Regions from separate parts of the Arthrobacter sp. YAF17 genome, predicted to be linked through region 1. Evidence: riboswitches for the same ligand, from Rfam matches in the RefSeq annotation. Region 1 holds a riboswitch; each other region holds the start of a gene.
The links. A riboswitch is a leader RNA that binds a small molecule or an ion and turns the genes downstream of it on or off. The one in region 1 is predicted to bind S-adenosylmethionine.
Positions count from the first base shown of each region.

Region 2: it holds a riboswitch for S-adenosylmethionine, as region 1 does, so the genes downstream of both, AB4Y67_RS04595 (aminotransferase class V-fold PLP-dependent enzyme) here and metX (homoserine O-acetyltransferase MetX) in region 1, are expected to answer to the same signal.
Region 3: it holds a riboswitch for S-adenosylmethionine, as region 1 does, so the genes downstream of both, AB4Y67_RS12800 (ABC transporter substrate-binding protein) here and metX (homoserine O-acetyltransferase MetX) in region 1, are expected to answer to the same signal.
Region 4: it holds a riboswitch for S-adenosylmethionine, as region 1 does, so the genes downstream of both, AB4Y67_RS13085 (DUF1737 domain-containing protein) here and metX (homoserine O-acetyltransferase MetX) in region 1, are expected to answer to the same signal.

Region 1 covers NZ_JBFRDB010000009.1:211,266-216,086, reverse strand. Annotated here, with positions in the region: gene AB4Y67_RS09800 (VOC family protein) at 1-171, opposite strand, end outside; SAM riboswitch class IV at 376-491, shown strand; gene AB4Y67_RS09795 (bifunctional o-acetylhomoserine/o-acetylserine sulfhydrylase) at 497-1,870, shown strand; SAM riboswitch class IV at 2,053-2,168, shown strand; gene metX (homoserine O-acetyltransferase MetX) at 2,180-3,343, shown strand; gene AB4Y67_RS09785 (mycothiol transferase) at 3,359-3,694, shown strand; gene AB4Y67_RS09780 (MFS transporter) at 3,856-4,821, shown strand, end outside.
Region 2 covers NZ_JBFRDB010000003.1:128,094-132,914, forward strand. Annotated here, with positions in the region: gene AB4Y67_RS04590 (class I SAM-dependent methyltransferase) at 1-468, opposite strand, end outside; gene AB4Y67_RS04595 (aminotransferase class V-fold PLP-dependent enzyme) at 558-2,024, opposite strand; SAM riboswitch class IV at 2,059-2,172, opposite strand; gene AB4Y67_RS04600 (glutamyl-tRNA reductase) at 2,260-3,717, opposite strand; gene hisN (histidinol-phosphatase) at 3,897-4,709, opposite strand; gene rsgA (ribosome small subunit-dependent GTPase A) at 4,765-4,821, opposite strand, start outside.
Region 3 covers NZ_JBFRDB010000014.1:56,901-61,721, forward strand. Annotated here, with positions in the region: gene AB4Y67_RS12785 (class I SAM-dependent methyltransferase) at 1-503, opposite strand, end outside; gene trmB (tRNA (guanosine(46)-N7)-methyltransferase TrmB) at 590-1,513, shown strand; gene AB4Y67_RS12795 (DUF1206 domain-containing protein) at 1,698-2,504, shown strand; SAM riboswitch class I at 2,666-2,753, shown strand; gene AB4Y67_RS12800 (ABC transporter substrate-binding protein) at 2,855-4,516, shown strand; gene AB4Y67_RS12805 (ABC transporter permease) at 4,523-4,821, shown strand, end outside.
Region 4 covers NZ_JBFRDB010000014.1:125,540-130,360, forward strand. Annotated here, with positions in the region: gene AB4Y67_RS13075 (aromatic amino acid ammonia-lyase) at 1-930, opposite strand, end outside; gene AB4Y67_RS13080 (NtaA/DmoA family FMN-dependent monooxygenase) at 935-2,230, opposite strand; SAM riboswitch class IV at 2,418-2,533, shown strand; gene AB4Y67_RS13085 (DUF1737 domain-containing protein) at 2,595-2,864, shown strand; gene AB4Y67_RS13090 (rhodanese-like domain-containing protein) at 2,861-3,271, shown strand; gene AB4Y67_RS13095 (O-succinylhomoserine sulfhydrylase) at 3,272-4,480, shown strand; gene AB4Y67_RS13100 (glutamate--cysteine ligase) at 4,561-4,821, opposite strand, start outside.

The DNA.
Region 1 (4,821 bases):
CACGACCTCCAGGTACTTGTGTCCCGCGAGCGGGATGATCATGTTGCGGGTCCCGAATCGGGGGTGTACTCCGCCCTTCACGGCTTCGACGCCGAGGGCAGACGCAATTCGTTCGGTGGTGGCAGCGAGGCCATCTTGTTCACAGGCGTAAGAGACGTGATCCATGCGCATGACCTCATCTTGGCACTTTGTGATGCGGCTCTCAGCTTAGGCTCGCCTAACCGAGATGGGATGTCATTTTCGGGGTGCCCCCGAAGTGCTCTTTTCCGCGTCATTGCGCGGAACCAGGGGGCCCGGCCGGGCCAGCCGGCCGCCCGGCTTCATCTTCGTCACAAAGCTATCCAGAGCCCGGAACCCGTTCCTAGACTGGGGTCAGGTCATGAGTGCCAGCGCACAGCCCCGGCTTGCTGGCCGGCAACCCTCGTATCGCGGTGGGGTGCCCCGGGTGAAGACCTGGCCGTCCGGCGCCCGCCGGAAGGCAAGCGCGGCGCCAGAGTTGACCCGGGCCAAGGAGCTCCGGGCAGTCTGTGCCCAGTCCCCAAAGGAGTCTCCGATGTCCAACGCCTGGTCCTTCGAAACCCGCCAGATCCACGCCGGCCAGGAGCCGGACAGCGCCACCGGTGCCCGGTCGCTTCCGATCTACCAGACGACGTCGTTCGTCTTCCCCAGCGCTGAAAGCGCCGCCAACCGGTTCGCCCTCGCCGAACTGGCTCCCATCTACACCCGGATCGGCAACCCCACCCAGGACGCCGTGGAACAGCGCGTGGCCAGCCTGGAAGGCGGGCTCGCGGCGCTCTTGCTGAGCTCCGGGCAGGCCGCGGAGACTTTCGCGATCCTGAACATCGCCGAGGCCGGAGACCATGTGGTGGCCAGCCCCAGCCTCTACGGCGGCACCTACAACCTCCTGGCGCACACCCTGAAGAAGTTCGGTATCTTCGTAACGTTTGTGGAGGACCCGGACAACCTGGCCCAGTGGCGCGACGCCGTGCAGCCCAACACCAAGCTGTTCTTCGGCGAAGTGGTCTCCAACCCGCGCCAGGACGTCCTGGACATCGAGGGCATCTCGCAGGTGGCCCATGAGGCCGGGGTGCCGCTGATCGTGGACAACACCCTTTCCACGCCGTACCTCATCCGGCCGATCGAATGGGGCGCGGACATCGTGGTCCACTCCGCCACCAAGTACCTCGGCGGCCACGGCGCCGCGATCGCCGGCGTGATCGTGGACTCCGGCAACTTCGACTTCGGCGCGGATCCGGAGCGGTACCCGGGATTCAACACCCCTGACCCCACCTACAACGGCCTGGTCTACGCCCGGGACCTCGGCAAGGACGGCGCCCTCGGCGCCAACCTCTCCTACATCCTCAAGGCACGCGTCCAGCTGCTGCGCGACCTCGGCTCGGCGGTATCCCCGTTCAACGCCTTCCTCATCGCCCAGGGCATCGAGACCCTGAGCCTGCGCGTGGAGCGGCACGTCGCCAACGCCACCGCTGTCGCCGAATGGCTCGAGGCCAGGGACGACGTCGAATCGGTCGCCTATGCCGGGCTGCCGTCGAGCCCCTGGTACGAGCGCGGCCGCAAGTACGGGCCCAGGGGGACCGGCGCCGTCGTGGCCTTCAACATCGCCGGGGGAGCGGAGGCCGGCAAGCGGTTCGTCGACGCCCTGGAGCTGCACTCGCACGTCGCGAACATCGGTGACGTGCGCTCGCTGGTCATCCACCCGGCGTCGACCACGCACAGCCAGCTCTCCCCGGAGCAGCAGGCCGTTGCCGGCGTCAACCCCGGTCTGGTGCGCCTGTCCGTGGGCCTGGAGCACATCGACGACATCCTCGCGGACCTCGAAGCCGGCTTCCGGGCGGCCAAGGACGCCTAAGCGAGGTCAACGCCGAGTTTCCCCACCTTTGCGGGCATGAGGCCGGGAGTCGCCGACACTCCGGGGCGACCCGCCGCCCACGGCCTTCAAAAGTGGGGAAACTGCGGTGCTGACGCATGTGGCTGTCACACGGGCGTCACAATCTTCGCCACAACGCCGCCGCATTTCGTAAGCTCAGTGCAGGTCATGAGTGCCAGCGACAGCCCCGGCTTGCTGGCCGGCAACCCTCCTTTCGCGGCGGGGTGCCCCGGGTGAAGACCTGGCCTGCCGGTCAGCTGACGGTGGGCAAGCGCGAAGTTAGGTCCTCACATGACGATTGCCGTCACCCGCCAGGGTGCACCCGTAAACACGACCGCCCACGTCCAGGCCCCGGTTCCGGGTGATGCAGCCCTGGATGGAACGGTCCGGTACCTCCGGATTGGCGACCTGGACCTCGAATCCGGCGCCCGGCTGCCGGATGTCACCCTTGGCTATGAGACCTGGGGAACCCTCAATCCGGACGGCTCCAATGCGGTGCTGATCGAACACGCCCTGACGGGGGACACCCACGTCACGCGGGGTGCCGGCGAGGAACCGGGGTGGTGGGAGCAGCTTGCCGGACCCGGCGCCCCCGTGGACACGGACAAGTACTTCGTCGTCTCTATCAACATCCTTGGCGGCTGCTACGGCTCGACGGGACCCTCGACGCCGGCGCCGGACGGCCGGCCCTGGGGGTCCCGCTTCCCGCTGGTCACCCTGCGGGACACGACGGCGGCCGAAGCCAGGCTGGCGGACGCCCTGGGCATCCGCAGCTGGTACGCCGTGCTGGGCGGTTCACTGGGCGGGGCGCGGGCACTCGAGTGGGCCGTCAGCTACCCGGACCGGGTCCGGCGCTGCGGCGTGTTTTCGGTGGGCGCCAGCAGCACCGCCGAACAGATTGCCTTCGCCCAGGCCCAGACCCTGGCCATCAGGCAGGACCCCAACTTCAACGGCGGGGACTACTACGGCGGTCAGCAGCCGGAAGCAGGCCTGGCACTGGCCCGGCGGATCGCCCACATCACCTACCGCTCGGCCGCGGAGCTGGATGGACGGTTCGGCCGGAATGCCCAGGAACAAGAGGCCCCGCTGGAAGCAGGCTCGCTGGCCGGCCGCGGCCGCTACCAGGTGGAGAGCTACCTCGACCACCAGGGCAACAAGCTGGTCCGCCGCTTCGATGCGAACAGCTACATCGCCATCACCGAAGCGCTCATGAGCCATGACATCAGCCGCGGCCGCGGCGCCCTCACGGAGGCCCTGGCCCCGGCCACGGCGGAATTCCTGGTGGCAGCCGTCGACTCGGACCGGCTGTACTTCCCGGCCCAGTCCCGGGCGCTCGCCGCCGCCCTGCCGGGGGACGTGGCCGTCCACACCATCGAGGCGCCGATCGGACACGACGGTTTCCTGACCGAGATCGGCCAGCTCAGCACCCAGCTTCGGCAGAACTTCTTCGGCTAGGCGTACTTCGGCACTCTGCCGGACGGGCCGCGCCGGTCCGGCAGAACGACGTCGGGCCCGGACTGGCGCCGGAGGAAGGACCGGCAACCGCCCTGGGAATTTGCCTCGGCCGCCGGGAACTCCGCCGGCGAGCTCCGCACCCGCTGGCAGGACGCCGCTGTGCGCTCGCGCACCCTCGTGGGCGAGGCCCTCGCCGACGGCGGGACGGACTCGCTGGCACGCCGTGCATGGCCCGACGGCGGGGCGCCCAGCCTGCGGTGGATCCTTTGCCACATGATCGAGGAGTACGCCCGGCACAACGGCCACGCCGATTTGCTGCGCGAATCCGTGGACGGAAGCACCGGAGAATGAGGCCAGTTGTGCATTTTTGCAGATGCGCTCTGCACTAATGGCCGTTGAGGACCGGGGCTTGAGCGTCCATACTCGTTGAGAATGATGCCCGTGTCACAAATCACAGGTATCCATTGCCCAGAGGTCCATAGGGTGTCGACGGAGACGCCAAAGGAGTCGAAATGAGTACGCAAAACGCTGCCGCCAGGCGGCCGGAAGAGGAAGACGTCAAATCGTCCGGCCTCAAGAAAGTTGTAACGGCCTCCATGGCCGGCACCGTAGTCGAATGGTATGAGTTCTTCCTCTACGCCTCCGCGGCGACCCTCGTCTTCGGCAAGATCTTCTTCCCGAACTCCGGCACGGAACTTGACGGCATCATCGCCGCCTTCCTGACCTACGCCGTCGGCTTCGTTGCCCGCCCCATCGGCGGCATCGTCTTCGGCCACTTCGGCGACAAGTTCGGCCGCAAGCAGCTGCTCCAGCTCAGCATCATCCTGGTGGGCGTCTCCACCTTCCTGATGGGCTGCCTGCCCACCTTCCAGCAGATCGGCTACTGGGCTCCGGCACTCCTCGTCTTCCTGCGCTTCGCCCAGGGCTTCGCTGTTGGCGGTGAATGGGGCGGTGCAGTCCTGCTCGTTGCCGAGCACAGCCCCAGCAAGTCCCGCGGCTTCTGGTCCTCCTGGCCGCAGTCCGCCGTTCCGCTGGGCAACCTGCTCGCCACCGGTGTGCTGTTCGCGCTGTCCGCCACGCTGTCTTCCGCTGACTTCCTCAGCTGGGGCTGGCGCGTGGCCTTCTGGCTCTCCGCCGTGATCGTGCTGGTCGGCTACTACATCCGGACCAAGGTCACTGACGCCCCCATCTTCCTGGAGGCCCAGAAGGAAGTCGCGGAAGAGAAGAAGGGCTACGGCGTCGGCGAAGTGTTCCGCCGCTACCCCCGCGGCGTTTTCACCGCCATGGGCCTGCGCTTCGCGGAGAACATCCTCTACTACCTCGTGGTCACGTTCTCCATCACCTACCTGAAGGTCATCGTCCAGACGGACACCTCCCGGATCCTGCTCCTGCTGCTCGTGGCGCACGCAATCCACTTCGCCGTGATCCCCATGGTCGGCAAGCTCTCCGACAGCCTCGGCCGCAAGAAGGTCTACATG
Region 2 (4,821 bases), on a different contig from region 1:
GAGCCGGTGCACCCAGGGAACGGACGTGTCCAGCTGGTTCCAGACGAGCCCCAGGACACCATGGGGGCGGAGGATCCTGGCGATCTCCGTGCTGGCCAGGACGGGATCGCACCAGTGCCACGCCTGGGCGACCGTGACGACGTCGAAAGCCCCGGAGGGCAGACCCGTGTGCTCGGCGGTACCCTCGACGGCGGTGACGCCCGGAAGCGTCCTGCGCAGCTGCTCCAACATGTCGGCGGACGGGTCAACAGCCACCGTGTGCAGCCCGCGCCCGGCCAGCAGCGCCGTGAACTTCCCGGTGCCGGCGCCCACGTCCGCGGCGTCCTTCGCCCCGGCGGGAATCAGCCAGTCGGCCGAATCGTCGGGGTAGCCCGGGCGCACGCGTTCGTAGTGCTCCCCGCCGTCCTGGAAGCTCTGCCCGAGCTCCTGGCGCCGTTCCCGGTGCAGTTTGGGGCCACCGCGTGCCACGTGCGATCTCCTTCGGCAGGTCCGGATGGGTACCTTCCGAATTTACCGCACGCGGCAGGGCCGCGATGCCAGGTTGGTTCCCCGCCCGGTCAGTCCTGGGTGCAGGGGGCCGCGCCGGCAGTGCCGGGCGTGTTGGGTGCCCAGTGCGGGTAGCTGCGGGTGTCGTTGGACGGAACCCACCTTCCCGCGTCCACCACGTAGTCCCAGCCGAGGCCGGTCTGGCGCAGCTCCTGGATACCGGCGAGCAGACGCTGGGCGTCCTCCAGCCGGGACCCGACTCCGAAGCTGGCCCGCAGCGAGCCGGAGGGCAGCCCGAGCCGACGGAGCAGGGGGTGTGCGCAGAACCGGCCGTCGCGCAGCCCGATGCCGTGTTCGGCCGAGAGATACGCCGCCACCAGGCCCGCGTCGTAGCCTTCCACGGAGAAATTGACGACGCCGATGGTGCCGGTGCCGGCCCCGTTCCCCGGTTCGTGGCCTGCCGGCACGTCGAAGGATGCACTGTCCGCGAAGATCTGGTGGACGGTCACGCCGTCGATCCGCGCTAGGCCCTCAACGAGGAACGACCGGATGGCGTTTTCGTGCGCGTGCCACTGGTCAACGTCCAGGCCGGCGATGACCTGGGTGGCCCGGGCCAGGGTGGCTGCGCCGAGGACATTGGGAGAGCCGCCTTCATGCCGGGCGGGGCCGGTGGTCCAGCTGACCGTGTCAATCCGGGCGTCCTGCACGGCTCCGCCGCCGGCCAGGTGCGGCGTGCCGGCGTCTAGCCAGTCGGGACGGCCCACCAGCACGCCCGCGCCGAAGGGCGCGTAGAGCTTGTGCCCGGAGAACGCGAGGTAGTCGACGCCGTCCGCGGTGATGTCGATCCGCCGGTGCGGGGCCAGCTGGGCGGCGTCGACGACGATCCGGGCGCCGTATTCATGGGCCAGGGCGGCCAGTGCCCGGATCGGCAGGATCTCGCCGGTGACGTTGGAGGCGCCGGTGACGGCGAGCAGGCTGACGCCGCCGTGGGCGAGTTCCCCGTGGAGCAGTTCCAGCGTGGCGGCGAGGGTGGGCGCGGCGATGACGCTGCGGTGCGGCACCCGCTGCCAGGGCAGGAGGTTGGCATGGTGTTCGATGTCGAGGTAGAGCACCTCGCCGGTGTTCACGCCGTCGACGACGGGCAGGCAGCCGGCCAGCAGGTTCAGGGAGTCGGTGGTGTTCCGGGTGAAGATCACGGCGTCGTCCGGACGGCCGCCCACGAAATCGCGGACGATGGTGCGGGAGTTCTCGTAGACCGAGGTGCTGATCTGGGAGGCATAGCCGGCGCCGCGGTGGACGCTGGCGTAGAACGGCAGGATTTCGTTGAGGTAGGCCGAGACCACCGACAGCGCGGGCGCCGAGGCGCCGTAGTCCAGGTTGGCGTAGCGGACGCTGCCGCCCTGGATCAGCGGCGCCTGGATCTCGGCGCCCGTCACCGCGGCCAGCGGACGGCGGGCGACGGCGAACCGCACATCGGGATGCGCTTGGCCGGCGACGGCACGGAGTTCGGGGGTGGCGGGAATGGTGGCAGTCGTCATGGGACCTCGCTTGAAAAGGACCCCACGTACCGGGGATCCGCGCTTGCCGGGTCCGTTCCGGACCGGCCAGGTCGTCACCCGGGGCACCCCGCCGCGAATGGAGGMTTGCCGGCCAGCAAACCGGGGTTTAGCGCTGGCACTCGTGACCTGTTTCGAGCCTAGGACATTCCCCGCCCGCGCGAAAAGGTGCTGGCCGATTGTGAAGCTGTTTGTTACGCGGGCGCTAGCACACTCGCTAGCACGCTCGGCTGGCTGCGGCGATGCCGGTCCGGGGGCTCGTCAGGAACTGCAAAGTTGAACAGGTTCCCGGGCATCCGGCGCCCGGGCGGGCGGTGCCGCCGCAGACCGGATTGGCCGTCGCTGCGACCGTTTCGGCGGGTTCTTCGGCGTGTTCCCGGACTGGCCGGGCGGCGTCCCGGCTCGGGGCGGTCTGCTGGCTGCCGGTGGAGATGCTGAGGCCGAACAGGGCATCGAGGGCAGCGGCGTAGTCGTCCTGGCGCCCAAGCGCGGCGAGCGCCCGGCCGCGGACCGTCGGGGTATGGAGCAGGCGCCGGATCAGATGCCGGAGGGCGAGGTTCACGTCGTCAGCCGCGGCAGACCGGCCATGCTGTTTGCTGACGCGTTCCATTTCGCTGTGGAGGACCTGATGTAGGTGCTCGCGCAGCGCGACGACGGCGGTATCCACGGCGCGCCCGGCTTCCTCCTCCTCGAAGTGGCGTGCCGCCTGCCGGACCAGGGCGCGGGCTCGGCGCAGCGCCGCGGCGTCCGCCGGGGGAGCAGCGCGGTGCACCGATTCCAGCGTGATGAGTTCGACGCCTGGCAGCCCGCCCACGCGGGGGTCGAAATCGTGGCTGGGAGCGAGGTCGATGATGGCCAGCGGACGGGCCGCACCCTCACGCCACCGGGTGAGGGCGGCAGCGTCGAGCCGGGCCCCCGAGCCGCTGCAGCCAATGAGGAGGTCCACCCCCGCAACGGCTGCCGGCAGCTGGCCGGCGGAGAGGGCGGTGCCGCCCCGGGCCGCCACGAAGGTCTTCGCGCGGCCGGAGTGGGAGAAAACCGAAATGTCGGAACATTTCCGGTTCCGGAGCAGCTCCGCGACGCACCCGGCGTAGGCGCCGGTCCCGAAGAGAACCGCCGACGCGCCGGCGATCCCGGCCTGTTTGGTGCCGTCCCGCGGGCCCACGGCGGCGGCAAGGTCCAGGGCAACGGAAGCGATGGATCTGCTCGCGCTGCTGAGTGCGGTCTGTGCCCCCACGTCCTTCGCGGTGCGGGATGCGGCCTGGAACAGCCTGCCCAGCCGTCCGCTGGTGGTTCCGGCGGCCTGCGCGTCCGAGAGTGCGCGCCGGACCTGGCCGGCGACTTCGCGTTCACCCACGACGACGGAATCCAGCCCCGCGGCAACGGCGAAAAGGTGTTCCGCGGCCGCAGTTCCCCGGAGTTCCTCGAAGAGGCCCGAAAGGCGGTTCTTGGGCAGCCCGGAGCCGAGATGGACCGACTCGAGGACGTCCGTGCGTGCGGCTGCCAGGCCCGCCTCGGACGGGACTTCGCAGTAGATTTCGAATCGGTTGCAGGTGGACAGGACCACGGATGCGGCGACGGGCGAGCCGCCGGCGAGAAGCTGCGGCGCGAGCCCGGTGGCGGCGGCGTGCAGTGCGGCGGCCGATTCGGGCTCCAGGTCCCGGTACTTCGCCATGAGCACCAGCAGTACCGGGCCGATCCCGGCGGTGCCGCCAGTCCGGGCATGAGCTGTGTCAGACAAGGCTGCTCTCCTCCCAAAAAGATGCCCTACCTTGAGGCCGGCTGAGGCCGGCCGTCCTGGACAGCGTCGTACAGGGAGGTTGCGGAATCCTTGGGGGCGGGCCCGTCGGGTTGCTAGAGCAGGTCGTCCAGGCCGGGATTGAGGCGCTTGAGGACCTCGGAGTGGAGGATCGAATTGGTGGCGAGGGCGTTACCGCCGAAGGGGCCGTCTTCGCCGTCCAGGGAGGTGAAGCGCCCGCCTGCCTCGGTGACGATGGGTACCAGGGCGGCCATGTCGTAGAGGTTCAGCTCGGGCTCGCAGGCGATGTCGACGGCGCCTTCGGCCACGAGGCAGTAGGACCAGAAGTCCCCGTAGGCGCGGGTGCGCCAGACTTCCTCGGTGAGGCCGAGGAACTCGTCGAGGTTGCCGCGCTGCTTCCAGCCGCCCAGGCTGGAGTAGGACAGGGAGGCGTCCGAGAGCTCCGAGACGTTGGAGACCTTCAGCCGGGTGGCGGCGGCCAGCGAACGCCCCATGTAGGCTCCGGCGCCCTTGGCGGCCCACCAGCGCTTGCCCAGCGCGGGGGCGCTTACGACGCCGACCACCGGCTCGCCTTCGTCGACGAGGGCGATCAGGGTGGCCCAGACGGGGACGCCGCGGACGAAGTTTTTGGTCCCGTCAATCGGGTCGATTATCCAGCGGCGGGAGCCGTGGCCTGAGCTGCCGAATTCCTCGCCGAGCACGGCGTCGCGCGGGCGGGAGCGGGACAGCTGGCCGCGGATGGCTTCCTCGGCTGACTTGTCGGCGTCGGTCACCGGCGTGAGGTCCGGCTTCGTCTCGATCCGAAGGTCGAGCGCCTTGAAGCGGCTCATGGTCTGGGAATCTACGGAATCTGCCAGTACATGGGCAAGGCGCAGGTCATCGTTGTAGCTCGAAGCGGGTTGACTCATGGTTCCAAACTACCGCCAAAGCGGGCGGGGGAGCGGTAGGCGGGACCGCAGCCGGCTACGAGACGGTGCCCAGTTCCTTGACGTCCTGTGCTTCCATCCGCGGGTCCGTCCC
Region 3 (4,821 bases), on a different contig from region 1:
CACTCCGCCGAGGAAATGCCGGCCCCCGTGCCCCACAGCCCTTCCACCAGGATCATGGTTCCGGGTCCGCGCAGGAGCCGCGTCCAACGGCCAAGCGCGGCGTCCGGATCCGGCAGCGCCCACAGCACGTGACGGGCCAGGACGACGTCGCAGCCCGCCGGCGGGTACGGCGGTTCCGAGGCGTCACCCCGCAGGAACTCAACAGCTGCCGGAGCCCGGGCGCCCGCGGCGTTGGCCGCCTCGGCTGCCTTTACCCGCGCCGCCTCCACCATCTGTGCGGACAGGTCCAGGCCCCGGACGCGGTGGCCCGCCTCCGCCAGCAGGATGGACAGGCTGCCGGTCCCGCAACCCAAATCGGCCACTTCGCTGGCGGGCACGGGAATGAGCGGCAGAATCAGCTCCGCCCAGGCACGGCGGACGCCCGGATCCAGCAGGCCATGGTCGGCCTCCCGATCGAAGTCCGCCGCCTGCCCGTCCCAGTATTCGCGTATCGCGTCCGTCATGCGGACAGTCTGCCACGGACCCCGGACTGGAACGCGTGCCCACGGTCCCACCGGCCCGACGGTGGAACTCCACTATTCTGGAAGGGATGAGTGAAACCCCAGAATCCCCCGAAACGCCGCAGCCACCGCGCCCGGTGACCCCCGGCAGCCAGGCCTCCTTCGGCACCTACGGCGGCCGCCCGGTCAGCTTCGTCCGGCGCGGCACCAGGCTGCAGGGCCGCCGGCAGGCTGCGTGGGAGGAGCATTCCGACCGGTGGGCCGTCGAGGTCCCCCGCCACATCGCCAACACGTCCGTGCACCCGGACTACGTCTTCGACGCCGAAGCCGAGTTCGGCCGCAAGGCGCCACTGATCGTGGAGATCGGTTCCGGGCTCGGCGACGCCGTCTGCCACGCGGCCGAGGAGAACCCGGACACGGACTTCCTTGCCGTTGAGGTCTACACCCCGGGGCTGGCGAACACCCTCATCAAGATCAACAGCCGCGGCCTGAGCAACGTCCGCGTCGTGGAGGCGAACGCCCCCGAGGTGCTCGCCACCATGCTGCCGGCCGGTTCCGTGACGGAGCTGTGGGTGTTCTTCCCGGACCCTTGGCACAAGTCCCGGCACCACAAGCGGCGCCTCATCCAGCCGGCGTTCGCCGAACTGGCCTCGCGGGCCCTCAAGCCCGGCGGCCTCTGGCGCATCGCGACGGACTGGTCCAACTACGCCGTGCACGTGCGGGAGGTCCTGGCCGGCTCCCCCGACTTCGAGAACCTGCACGACGGCGAGCGCAGCGGCCCGGAGAGCCCCCTCACCAAGGTGTGGGAATCCGGCGTCGAATCCCTCGTGGGCGGCGCCCCCGTCAAGGAGGGCCGCGCCCCAGTGAGCACCGAACACACCGGCCCGAACGAGGGCACCGACGAGACCGGCGGCTGGGCGCCGCGGTTCGACGGCCGGATCCTGACGAGTTTCGAGAACAAGGCGCACGAGGCGGGCCGGCTGATCTTCGACCTCAGCTACCGGCGCCGGTAGCTCGGGTCGAGGCGGCCCGCCGGCCGTGTCCGAACCCTCTGCTGTCGCCACTCAGTATCCGGATTCCCGGGTGCTGTTCCCCGGCGGCTCCCCGTGGCACGATTGCGGAAGAAGCAAGAACCGGGCGGACCAGAAGCCCGGCAGAACCACCGAGCCAGTTGAGGAATCCGCCATCAAAAAAGAAATGAAAACCGCCGCGGACACGGCGGAAGAGATCACCAACTCCCGTGCGCTGGAGGTCGTGGCCCGTGCCGGTTTCGCTGTGAGCGGCATCCTGCACCTCCTCATCGGCGTGGTCGCGATCCGGCTCGCCATGGGCGGGGAAGGAAAGGCCGATGTCAGCGGAGCCGTTCAGCAGCTCGCCAGCCAGCCGGCCGGCCCGCTGTTGCTGTGGACGTCGTTCGCGGCGTGCGTGGCCCTCGCCATCTGGCAGACCAGTGACGCCATTTTCGACTTCGAGCACCTGCCGGCCAAGAAGAAGCTGGCAAAGAAGCTCAAAGCCGCGCTCCAGGCCGTCGTCTATGCCGGGCTCGCCATCACTCTGTTCTCGTTCGCCAACGGCGCCGGTTCTGACCAAAGCAGCTCCACGAGCGACCTCACTGCGTCCGTGCTGAAAGCCCCCGGCGGCTACGCCCTCCTGCTCGCCATCGGCGCAGCCGTGGCGATCACCGGGATCGTGTACGCCATCCGGGGCTTCCGCCAGTCGTTCGCCGAACACCTCCGCCTCCCGGCCTCGCAACGGGCGCGGACTGCGGTGACGGTCCTGGGAGTCGTGGGCTATGCGGCCAAAGGCATCGCCCTGCTCCTCGTGGGGCTGCTCGTCATTATCGCCACCGTGAAGGCGCACCCCGAGGAGTCAACCGGGGTCGACGGCGGGTTGAAAGCCCTCCGCGACCAGCCCTTCGGCGTGTACATGCTGGCCGCCGTCGGCGTGGGCCTGATCTGCTACGGCATCTTCATGATGGTGCGGGCGAAACTCGCCAAGATGTAACGCCCGCCGTGAGACGCCCGGACGCGGAAACCGGGCCTTTGTGATCATTTGTTGCAAAACGTGTCGTAATTATTGGGAAATCGAAGATTCTGCAGGAAAGTAGGTGTTGCCTCCACCGGAAACGGTCGCGGCAACGAGAAACGACCTTCTTTACGAATTACTAACCATCCAGATCGGCTGAGAGACCTGGCTCGATGACGCCGTAGCAACCACCTTCGGGCACGGTGCTAATGCCAGGACCGATGGATATTGCCACGATCCCAGGTTCCACCACCCTGCGCCCTGCGGCGGCCGGCGTGTGTGGGGCCTGCGATTCTGGAGTTCCTCGGTCATGACCGAGAGGATCCCCGATGGGTACCAATGAATCACGCACGGCAACGACCAACGCGAAGGCCAGACGCCGCCCCCTGCGTTTGCTGACCCTGATGGGGGCGGCGGCCCTGGCCCTGAGCGCCTGCGGCGCCAACCCGGCCGGCACCGCGGCCTCGCAGGTCCAGGACGGAACCCCGGTGCAGGGCGGAACCTTCGTCTTCGCCGAGGTCACCCCGATCAACAACTTCCAGACCCAGGCGGCGCGCTTCTACGAAAAGGCGAACGTCCTGAACAGCGTCTTGGACCGGCTGACTTACTTCGATGCCAAGAAGGGCGAGCTCGTCCCCTGGATCGCGAGCAAGTTCACCGCGAGCGAGGATCAGACCAAGTTCACCTTCACGATCCGCCCGGGAGTGACCTTCAGCGATGGAACACCGCTGGACGCCAAGGCGGTCCAGGCCAACTTCGACGCACTGGGGAAGGGCATCGAGAGTGCGAAGATCCAGCCGAACGTTGATTTCTCCACTTACCAGTCCTCCCGGGTCATCGGCGAGGATCAGGTGGAGGTCACGCTGTCCTCCCCAGACGCCAACTTCCTGCGCGCCACGTCCTCCGTCACCGCCGGACTCGTCTCGCCGAAGACCCTGACCCTGGACAACGCCGGCCAGTCGGCCATCGCGAAAATCTCTGGTTCGGGTCCCTTCACCTTCGAATCAGAGAAGGCCGACGAGGAAATCGTCCTGGCTAAGCGTTCCGACTACGCCTGGGCACCGGAAGGCGCCGCCAACCAGGGTGCCGCCTATCTGGACAAGGTCGTCGTGAAGTACCTGCCGGAAGTGGCGCACCGTGCGGGCGCCGTGCAGACCGGCCAGGTTGACCTGGTCCGCGGCCTGCAGCCGGCCGACGAAACTGCCCTTGCCGGGAGCGGCAACCAGGTCCTGCCGGCCAAGGGCATTGACCTGACGGCCAACATGGCGGCGGTGCGGATCGGCAGCGGCAAACTTGCGGACGCGAAGGTCCGCCAGGCATTGCAGCTGGGCATCGACCGGCCGACGCTGAAGGACACGGTGCTGTCCGACAGCTACGAACTGGCCGGCTCCGTCCTGAACCGTGAAGCGCCTGACTTTACTGATCTCTCCGCGGACCTGGCCTACAACCCGGAGAAGTCGAAGAGCCTGCTGGAGGAGGCCGGCTGGGCGGTCGGCTCCGACGGCATCCGCGCCAAAGACGGCCAGAAGCTTGAGGTCACCGTCACGTCGTCGAACAACTCAGTGGTCATCAAACCCGCTTTCGAACTGATCGAGCAGCAGTGGCGCAAGATCGGCGTGAAGCTGGTCAACCGCGCGGCGGACAACGCCTTCCTGGCGACTGCCATGAAGGATCCCAACGTGGAATTCTTTGGAACCCGGCAGTTTGCCTACGGCGGCCTGGGGCCAGTCTTCGGCCCGGTCACCAACACGCAGACGTTGAATGCGGACCAGCAGCTCAATGAACTCTTCGCTAAGGAACACGCCGCCACCAGCCCCGCAGCGCACAAGCAGCTCGTCGCCGACGAACAGCGCGCGCTGGTTGTGGACCAGGCGTTGGCTCTTGTGCTCTGGGACGAAGTCCAGGTTTACGGCGCCAACGCGAAGGCGCATGTCGACTTCACCTCCGGTACCGCGCCGATTTTCCAGGGTGCCTGGAAGACCGGCAAGTAGGCCATCATGGGCCTCTACTTTGCGCGGCGCCTCGGGCAGGCGCTGCTTGTCATCTGGCTGGCGTACACGCTCGTCTTCCTGGCAGTCCAGCTGCTGCCCAGCGATCCGGTCACGATCTTCCTCTCGGCGGACGCTGCGGCGGACCAGGCAACGATTGATGCCATGAAAGCCCAATACGGCTACGACCAGCCGCTGCTGGTGCAGTATTTCGGCCAGCTTGGGCAGCTGCTGGGTGGGGACGTCGGGTACTCCCTGGCCTCCGGGCAGTCGGTGGCGACCCGCATCGGCGCGGTGGCCGGGTCCAC
Region 4 (4,821 bases), on a different contig from region 1:
GGCGCCGAGCTGCCAGCGGAAGGCGCCGTGGGTCTGCGGTGCGGCCCGGAAGGACAGGGCATCCTGCACTGAGGCGTCCCGGCCGTCCTGCTCCAGCCAGCCGCCGCGGACCAGCCGGCGGACATTGCCGGCGGAGACAGCCTGGCCGTCGACGGCCTTGGCCGCCTGCACGGCCGCGGAGAAGGGGCTGAGGTTCCCGCCGCCGTCGTACCGTGCGGTCGCTTCCAGCGAGAGCGCCAGCGCGGTGTCGGCCAGGTCCGCCAGGCGCAGGAGCCGTCCCAGCAGGAGCGCGCCCACGCCGATCGAGTAGGAGTTGGCGCTGACCAGGGCCAGTGCTTCCCCCGGTGCCAGGGCCAGGGGCTCCAGCCCGGCGGCGGCGAGCGCCTCCCCGCCGGGGACGGGCGGCCCGTCCGGAGAGAGGACTTGTCCCTCCCCGATGGCGACGGCGGCGACGGCGGCGAGCTGGGTCAGGTCCGAGGATCCCACGGAGCCGTCGCGCGGGATCGCGGGAAGCACACCGCGGTTGAGCAGCCGGGCGTAGAAACGCGCCGTCTCCGGGCGCACCCCCGAGCCTCCGCGGCTGAAGCCGATCAGCCTGGCAAGGACCGTGGCGCGGGCTTCGGCGGCGTCCAGCAGCCCGCCGACGCCGCTGTCGTGGTAGCGGACCACCTGGATCTGGTAGGCGAGGATTGATTCCTCGGCCACTGCCGTGTCGCGGCCGGACCCCAGCAGCGTGTTGAGGCCGTAGACCTTGTGCCCGGACTCAATGGCCCGCTGGACCACTTCCCGGGAGCGGCCCAGCACTTCGAGGGCCTGTTCGCTCAGGACCACCCGCACGGAGGGGTCGGCGGCCGCCGCGGCGACCTCCCGGGCGTGCAGCCGGGCCGTGCCGATGAGGAAGGACGCTGCGGCGGCCGGCTGGTCGGTCATGGCGCTAGAAGTCCCGCAGGTTCCGGCGGAGGCCGCCGTCGCCGTAGCTGGTCCGTATCAGCCCCCGGCGGCGGAGCACGGGGGTCAGCCGGTCCAGGACGCCGTGGACCGTCGCGGGGTCCACGAACCCGGAGAAGAGGAACCCGTCGCCGCCCACCTGCGCCCCGGTCTCTTCGAGGTAGTCCGCGATCTCCTCGGCCGTGCCGATGATGCTGTCCCCCGCGCCGCCGCTGCGGGCCTGGAGGAGCTGGCGCAGCGTGGAACCCGGCGGCGCGGCCTTGGTGAAGTGGTCGAGGGTGCCCTGGTTGCTGTTGGTGTGCAGCTCCGGCAGCGGGGCGTCGAGGTCGAACTGCTTGAAGTCGATGACGGAGAGGTAGGAGATGGAGTTGAGCTGGCTGTCGATGTCCCGCTGCGTCAGGTCCCGGCGCCGGGCCCGCAGCTCCTCCGCCTCCGCCCGCGAGCCGACCACCGTGGGCTTGAGGACAAACAGCACCTTGACGTCATCCGGGTTCCGGCCGGCGGCGGCGGCCTCCGCCCGGATGGAGTCCCGGTAGGCCTTCATCCCGTCCGCTCCCCGGGCGAGCGCAATCGCGACGTCGGCGTTGCCCCCGGCGAAGGCCTTGCCCCGCGGGGAGGCCCCTGCCTGCACCAGCACGGGTTCCTCCGGCAATGGTGCCGTGTTCAGCGGCCCGCGGACCTTGAAGAACTCGCCGTCGTGGTGGATCGGGTGGACTTTGGTGTGGTCCGCAAAAATGCCCCCGCCTGCGTCCTCCCGGATCGCGTCCGGTTCCCAGCTGCGCCACAGCCGGCGGACCACATCCACGAATTCCTCGGCCTTCTCATAGCGCCGGTCGTGTTCGATCTGCTGGTCCAGGCCGTAGTTCTGGGCAGCGAGGTCGCTGCCGGAGGTCACCACGTTCCAGCCCAGCTGTTCGTGCGAGAAGTGCTGCAGGGTGGCCAGCAGCCTCGCCGCCGTGAACGGCGGGTAGAAGGAGGCGCTGATCGTGGGCACGATGCCCAGGTGCCTCGTGGCGGAGAACAGGTACGGCACGAGGGCCAGCGGATCGTGTTTCGGCGCGAAGGACGCCTGCGCCAGGGAAACTTCCGCGCTGCCGCTGTAGGTGTCCGGGACGGTGAGGGAATCCTCGATGATGAAAAGGTCCAGGCAGGAACGTTCAAAGGCCCGGACCGCGTCCTGGTACAGCGCCGGCTTCTTCCAGTCATAGCCGATCCCGTAGCCGGGGGTTCCCCAGCCCTGGACGCCGAAGCCGTGGCCCACAAACCACCCAAAATGCAGCATGGGACCGACTGTAGGGGCATCCGAGGCGTTCACGGCCACCTGATTTCATCCGGCGTAAAGGGACTTCACCTCCCGTCATTATCCCCCCGGAACCGCCGGATGGGTCCCCGCACTCCGGCGGATTCCGTTACCTAACATGACGACGGCGGCGGTGCCGGCCGGCGTCGCGGGTGTTACGTTTTTGGTGAGTAATGAGAACCGGCGCCAAGCCCTGACTGGCCGGTCGGCAACCCTCCCTTTCGCGGCGGGGTGCCTCAGGTGAATACTCGGCATATCGACCAATTCGAGCTGCAAGCGTGAAAGAAGGAGATCCGTCGTGCCTGACGCGTCCGCCCCCGCTGTCCCCGATACAGCACCCCGTACAGTGCCAGCCCCGGCCCCCGCCGTCCCCGCTGCCGGGGAGAGACTGGCGTACCGCCTGTTCACCGGCCCCGATGACCGCGCCTTCTGCGAGCGCGTCTCGGCCGCCCTGGCCGAGGGCTATGTGCTGCACGGCGGCCCGGCCGTCACGTCCAACGGCGGCAGCGTCATCGTGGCCCAGGCCGTGGTGCTGCCGGCCGCGATCGCCAGCGCCGATGCCGCCGTCGCCAATGCCGTGGATGACCTGGAGTTCGACGGCGAGGGCCACGCGTGAGCTACGCCGGAGACCTCAGCCCGCAGGAGGCCTGGGCCAAGCTGGAGGACGGCGCCATCCTGGTGGACGTGCGCACCGAGGGCGAATGGGCCCACATCGGCATCCCGGACACCAACGAGACCGACAACGATCCGCTGTTCATCCAGTGGAACCTCACCGGCGGCATCCCCAACGCGCGCTTCGTGGAACAGCTGAAACAGCAGGCCCCCGAAGAGCCGGGCACCGAACTGGTCTTCCTGTGCCGTTCCGGCGCCCGCTCGATCGCCGCCGCGATCGCCGCGACGGAGGCCGGCTTCACCTCCTACAACGTTCTCGAGGGCTTTGAAGGCGGACCGGACCGCTACGGGGAGCGCACCGTCAACGGCTGGAAGAACCGCGGCCTGCCCACCAACCTCGGAAAGCACTAAGTGGCCTTCAACCCCGATGCCGCCGGCTGGAGCGCCGACACCCAGGCCGTCCGCGGCGGGCTCGACCGCACCGGCTTCCAGGAAACGTCCGAGCCGATCTTCCTGAACTCCGGCTTCGTCTACGAATCCGCGGCCGCCGCCGAGCGTGCGTTCACCGGCGAGGACGAACGCTTCGTCTACTCCCGCTACGGCAACCCCTCGGTGGCCACGTTCCAGGAACGGCTCCGGCTGCTCGAAGGCACCGAGGCCTGCTTCGCCACCGCCTCGGGAATGTCCGCCGTCTTCACGGCCCTCGGCGCCCTGCTGGCCGCCGGCGACCGGGTGGTCGCGGCCCGCTCGCTGTTCGGCTCGTGCTTCGTGATCCTCAACGAGATCCTTCCCCGCTGGGGTGTGGAGACGGTCTTCGTGGACGGCCCGGACCTGGAGCAGTGGCGCGCCGCACTGTCGGAACCCACGACGGCGGTCTTCTTCGAATCGCCGTCGAACCCGATGCAGGAAATCGTGGACATCGCCGCCGTGAGCAACCTGGCGCACGCCGCCGGGGCGACCGTCGTCGTCGACAATGTCTTTGCCACTCCCCTGCTGCAGCGCTGCGGGGAGCTGGGCGCGGACGTGATCGTCTACTCCGGCACCAAGCACATCGATGGCCAGGGCCGGGTGCTCGGCGGCGCGATCCTGGGTACCAAGGAGTTCATCGACGGCCCGGTCAAGCAGCTCATGCGCCACACCGGGCCGGCGCTTTCGGCGTTCAACGCGTGGGTGCTGACCAAGGGGCTGGAGACCATGGCCCTGCGGGTGAACCATTCCTCCGCTTCCGCGCTGCGGCTGGCGGAATGGCTTGAGGAGCAGCCCGCGGTCAGCTGGGTCAAGTACCCGCTGCTGCCGTCGCACCCGCAGTACGATCTGGCCGCCCGGCAGATGAAGGCCGGCGGCACCGTGCTGACCTTTGAGCTCTCCCCGTCCGCCGGGCGCTCGGCGAAGGAGGCCGCCTTCGCGCTGCTGGATGCGCTGCGGATCATCGACATCTCCAACAACCTCGGCGATTCGAAGTCCCTCATCACCCATCCCGCCACCACGACGCACCGCGCCATGGGGCCGGAGGGCCGCGCGGCAATCGGCCTCAGTGACGGCGTGGTGCGCCTCTCCGTGGGGCTCGAGGACATCGAGGACCTGGTCCGCGACTTGGGCCAGGCGCTCAAGCAGGTCTAGGTTTCCGCCGCGAGTTGGCATTTCGCGGCAGTGTTTCCTGAACACATTGCCGCGAAATGCGCACTCGGCGGCGGGCCCGCTCAGCCCTGGCGGATCCGCCTCAGGGACGTCCCCTGGTCAGCCTGGTCGCCCGCGGTTCCCTCCGTGGTCACCTCGACCGCCCGTTCGACGACGGCGGCGAGCCCGCCCGCGTGGAACGGCTCCCGCTGCAGCTGCGAACCCGAGCCCTCCGCCAGGATCCGGCCGACGCCCTCGCGGACCAGATCCAACTCGCCCTGCTCCTCGAGCACGGGGGCCACGAAGTCCACGAGCGACCAGACCACGTCCGCGGCCGGGGCCGG